Regions from separate parts of the Leucobacter chromiireducens genome, predicted to be linked through region 1. Evidence: riboswitches for the same ligand, from Rfam matches in the RefSeq annotation. Region 1 holds a riboswitch; the other holds the start of a gene.
The links. Region 1 has a riboswitch for thiamine pyrophosphate ahead of ACR81A_RS11050 (thiamine ABC transporter substrate-binding protein). Riboswitches for the same ligand answer to the same signal wherever they lie in the genome.
Positions count from the first base shown of each region.

Region 1 (2,450 bases):
TCATCGAGTCGCGCCCAGAACGAACCAACGGTGCGCGCCACCACTGTGACGTTGAAGAACGCGAGCGCCGCGACGATCGACACGAGGCTGCGCTCAAGGCCGAGATGTTCGAGCGGACCGCCCGGGCCAAGCAGCGCGGAGAATGCGCCGCCCACCACAACTGTGGGCAGCACGAATGGAACGGTCATGAGTCCCTGGAGCAGGGTGCGGCCGGGGAACTTCAATTTGTAAAGCACGAAGGCCGCGGGGACCCCCAGCGCGACCGATACCGCGGTCGCGAGCCCCGCCTGCGCGAGCGTTTGCCCAATGACGCGCCAGGTGCGCGAGGCACCAAACACCTCGGCGATGCCCCCGAGGTCGATGCGCCCATCGCTCGTGAGGCCGGTCGCAACGAGCGCGATGACCGGCCACAGGAAGAAGAGCGCGAGGAACGCGAGCGGCACCGCCACGGCAAGCACCCAGGCAGTGATGCCCCAGGGTGTTGCGCCCGCGGAGTTGCCGCGGGGTGCCGCTTCGCCCACGCTAGAGGCCGATCTGCTCGCTCAGCGTCTTCAGCCAGCCCTCGCGGCCACGCTCAATCTCGGCGCTCGGCAGGTCATTCAGCTGTGCCTCGCTCGGGATCGGAGCAAACTCCGCCCACGACTCGGGCAAGCTCACCTCGGTGTCGACCGGGTACATGTACATGCTGTCGGGGATCGTCGCCTGGAACTCACCGGAGGCGAGGTAGTCGAGCACCGCACGCGCGCCGGCGGGGTTCGCCGCGCCGGCGAGCACGCCCGCGTACTCCACCTGGTTTGAGCAGGTGTCGAGGAGCGCCTTCGTCGTGGTGGCGGAACCATCCTCCGTCACGGTGAAGGCGGGTGACGAGCCGTACGACACCACGATCGGCTTGGTACCTGCGCCGCCGCCCTGCGTGAACTGGCCGTTGTACGCGTCGCTCCAGCCCTGCTCCACGCGCGCACCATTGTCGATGAGGCTCTGCCAGTACTTCGCGAAGCCGTCCTCGCCAAACTTCGCGACGGTGCCAACGAGGAAGGATGCGCCCGTCGATGAGGCGGTCGGGTCGAGCAGCACGGTGAGGTCGCGATACTCGGGCTTCGCGAGGTCCTCGTAGTTCTTCGGCTCGGCAATGCTGTGCTCAGCAAACCAGGCCGGGTCGATGTTGATGCAGGTTGCACCCTGGTCGATCGGGGTGAGCGCGTAGTCCGCGTCGCCCGAGACCGCACCCCCGTCCGCTCCAATTGCGAGGTACGTGAACGCGTCAGACAGGCCCTGCGGGCGGTAGGGCTCCACGACGTCGTTCGTCACGAGTCGTGACGCAAAGATCGTGTCGACGCCGAAGAACGCGTCGGCGATCGGCGCACCCTTCGTGAGCACGAGCTTGTTGGTCAGTTCACCGCCATCGCCGGCCGAGACGACGGACACCTCGTAGCCGGTGGCCTCGCTCGCTGCGGCGGCAAACTCCTCATTGGGGAAAGAGGAGTGCACCACCAGGGTTACCTCGCGTGAATCGGCTGCCTCGGGCGTCGCCGGGGCGCAGCCCGCGAGACCGAGACCGAGCAGTGCGGTGAGGCCGAGCAGACCAGCGCGCGCGCCGATCCGAATCGTGGGCCGGGAATGTGCAGGCGTCATCGAAGAGTTCCTTCCTCCGCTGGTATGAACCAGATCAGGTTGAACGGTCGGAGCTCGCGTGCTCCCTCTCAGCCCCGCGCGTCGGGACTCCCGTGGATTGCGCCTCTACCCTAGCGCCCCGGGCCCCGCAGACGCCAACCGGGCCGGCGCCCCGTCTCCGGCGGCGTCACCTCGCCCGTCGCGTTCTCGTCCCAGGCATACGCGGCGAGTGCAGCCTCCTCGACGTTCGCATCGTCTTCGGCGCCCCTCGAAGCGGCGTGGTCTTCCTCCTCGGGCTCTCCAGCGGCTTCCTGGTCGTAGGGATCCCCAAGCTCCACAGGCTCCACAGGCTCCACAGGCACGGTCTCGTGTTCGTACGTGAGTTCGTGCTCAGGAGTGGAATCCTCGGCGGAGTCAGCCGGCACACCGGCGGCGGGATCGAGATGAGCAAGCGCCAGATCCGGATCCGCGGGGGCGAGCTCCGAGCCGCCCCCGTCCGCGGGCCACACGCCCACGCGCGGCAGCTCCGACACATCGGCGTGCACCTCGTCGGGTTCGGGCGCCGCATCAGCCAGGTCCGTTGCCGCGCTCACCGGCGCAAGCCCCTCCAGGGGCACCGTCTCCTGCGCATCGGCGGTGCGCCCCTGGCGCTCGCCACCCCAGGCTGCGGGCAGTCCCTCTGGCAGGAGCTCACGCACCCGCGCAGCGTCGACGCGAGACGCCGCCGTGCCGAGCAGCAGCCCAGCGCCGAGCTCCGCCGCGGCAAGGCCGCCGACCAACCAGGGCGCAGGGCCCGCCTCCGCAAGTCGATCGGGGCCGATGGAGCCCGTCGCGAGCGC
Region 1 covers NZ_CP197024.1:2,460,166-2,462,615, forward strand. The annotation lists gene ACR81A_RS11045 (ABC transporter permease) at 1-521, opposite strand, end outside; gene ACR81A_RS11050 (thiamine ABC transporter substrate-binding protein) at 523-1,632, opposite strand; TPP riboswitch at 1,627-1,736, opposite strand; gene ACR81A_RS11055 (cell division protein PerM) at 1,743-2,450, opposite strand, start outside.

Region 2 (2,450 bases), 990 kb from region 1:
ACGGAGAGCGTGAAGCCCGTGAGCGTCGCCGTCACCGTGGTGAGGGTGTGGCGCAGCAGCGCGTCGCGTTCAGCGAGTCCGGATTCGAGAATGCGTGTGGGGGCCGGCAGCATGTCGGGTGGCACGAGACCCGCCGTCGTGGCGGTCTGCCAGATCACGAGCAGCAGCGCGAAGGCCGCGACGGGCGGCAGCACCCGCGCGAGCGCTCGGCCCACCGTGTGACTGGCGGCGTTCCCCGCACCGCCAGTCACCGCGGTGCGCGGCGCTGCGGCCCCCACGCCGCTCACCCGCGGAGCTCGGTGTAGTACTCGGTCCAGTCGGGTTCCTCGGTGACGGGTTTGCCCTCGGAGTCCGTGAGGAAGCCGCCGTCGAAGAGGAAGGCGCCGAACTCTGCCCAGGCTTCCGGGTTCACCTCGCCGATGTCATGCCCCTTCGCCACGAGGTAGCCATCCTCCGCCATGAGTTTCGCGCTGCGGCGCACGAGCTCCTCGGCGGTGCCGAGGGTGTCTGGATTCGCCGCGATCAGGATGTCGGCGGCCTCCTCCGGGTGCTCTGCGGCAAACGCGTAGCCGCGCGCAACCGCCTCAACGAACGCGCGCGCCTCCGTCGGGTGCGCTGCGAGGTACGCGTCGCTCGAGATGATGCCGGTGGACTGCTGCTCGGGCACGCCGAAGTCCTGGTAGCGCCAGGCGCGATACGGGTGGCCGTCGATCTCCATCTGGAGGTTTTCCCACGTTGAGACAGAGAGAGTGAAGTCGATGCGCCCCTGCGAGAGCGCCTCATACGCGCCGGTGTCGAGCACGACCTCCTCAAAGTTGCCTGCCCCGCCGTCACCCTGGATCGTGGTCTTCGCGAGCGCGCCGAAGAGCGGGGCGCCAAAGCCACCGAACACGAGGCCGTCGAGATCCTTCGGACGGGTGAGGTCATCGCGAGAGCCGAGCACCACGAGGCGGCCAGTGTCGGTCTGCGTGACGCGGTAGACGGACACCACGTCAAGGCCTGAAGTGCGCGCCATCTGCACGCCTGACTGCCCACCGATGCCAAAGTCGGCCTCGCCGGCGGAGACGAGCTGGCTCGAGGGGGTCGACCCGTAGGGCAGAATTTCGACGTCGAGGCCGGCGTCGGCGAAGAAGCCCTCCGCCTCGGCCACGTACACGCCAATGTGGTTCGTGTTCGGCGCCCAATCGAGCGCGAAGCTCACGTGCGCGGTGCCCTGCCCCGCTGCCGTGGAGTCGGCGCTCTGCAATCCCGCGGGAGCGGCACAGCCAACGAGCGCGAGCGCGCCCGTCGCGAGGACCGCAGCGGCGGCGAAGAGACGACGTGCGGGTGGACGTGAGTGGGTATGGTGACGCAAAAGCGTGCCCTTTCATTCATTGATGGGCACGGGTGTGAAAAGAGTGTCTCCCTGCGCTGGCATGATCCAGATCAGGTTCGACGGTCGAAGGTTGATGACCTTCCTCTCAGCCCGGCCTACCGGACTCCCGTGTGCTCAACACCGTAGCAGAATTCCGGATCGCGGAATTGGGCCGGAATCTTCTATGGTGGGTGCCGTGACCCACGCAAGCGACACCGCAGACTCCGCATCCCCTCAGACCCCGGCCGTCGGGCCCGACATGACCCCGCAGCAGTACGGGGTGGGCGCCCGCTTCACGCTCTCCGTGTACGACTCCGACTACGTGCGGATCATCCTCGGCGCGCTCGAGCAGGCCGACCGCACGGGCCTCACACTCGAGACGAACGACATCTCGACCTTCGTCGGTGGCACCGAGCAGCGCGTGCTCGAGTTTCTGCGCGACGTGATCGGCGCTGCGGCGGCGAGCGGTGCGCACATCTCCGCCGCGATCCTGCTCTCACGCGGCTGCCCGGGGGAACTCGCCTGCGCGCTCCCCGCCGGCGTGCCCGCGCTCGGCGCGGCCCCCGTATCGCTCGCCCCGGCTGGGGTGCGCGCCCGCGCACACTGGTCGCTCTATCCCCTGCTCGACGGGGGCAGCGAGGGTGACCACATGTCACCGATATACGCCGCCATCGAGGACGCGAAGACCGCAGGAATCTACTCGGGATCGGACCACTTCGCCACCCGCCTCGACGGCGATCTCGCCGCCGTGCTGCAAACCGCGGCGAACGGCTGGATCGGGGTGGGTGGTGTCGTGCAGCACGTCACCACCCACCTCACCGTGTCACTGAACAGCCCCACGCAGATCGCCGACTGAGCCGGCGCCGGGCGCGGGGGGCCGGGCGGCTACGCCTGCGAGGCTTCCCACCCGGCGTTCAGCGCCGCATAGCGCCCACCCGCTGCGATGAGCTCGGCCGGGCTCCCATCCTCGACCACTCGACCGTGCTCCATGACGAGCACGCGATCGGCGATCGCGACGGTCGAGAGGCGGTGCGCAATGATGATCGCGGTGCGATCGGCGAGGAGCCGCTGCAGCGCGTCTTGTACGAGCCGCTCG
Region 2 covers NZ_CP197024.1:283,916-286,365, reverse strand. The annotation lists gene ACR81A_RS01305 (ABC transporter permease) at 1-287, opposite strand, end outside; gene ACR81A_RS01300 (ABC transporter substrate-binding protein) at 284-1,354, opposite strand; TPP riboswitch at 1,385-1,495, opposite strand; gene ACR81A_RS01295 (YkoF family thiamine/hydroxymethylpyrimidine-binding protein) at 1,551-2,210, shown strand; gene ACR81A_RS01290 (ABC transporter ATP-binding protein) at 2,240-2,450, opposite strand, start outside.
Region 2: linked by a shared signal. The riboswitch ahead of ACR81A_RS01300 (ABC transporter substrate-binding protein) and the one ahead of ACR81A_RS11050 (thiamine ABC transporter substrate-binding protein) in region 1 are both predicted to bind thiamine pyrophosphate.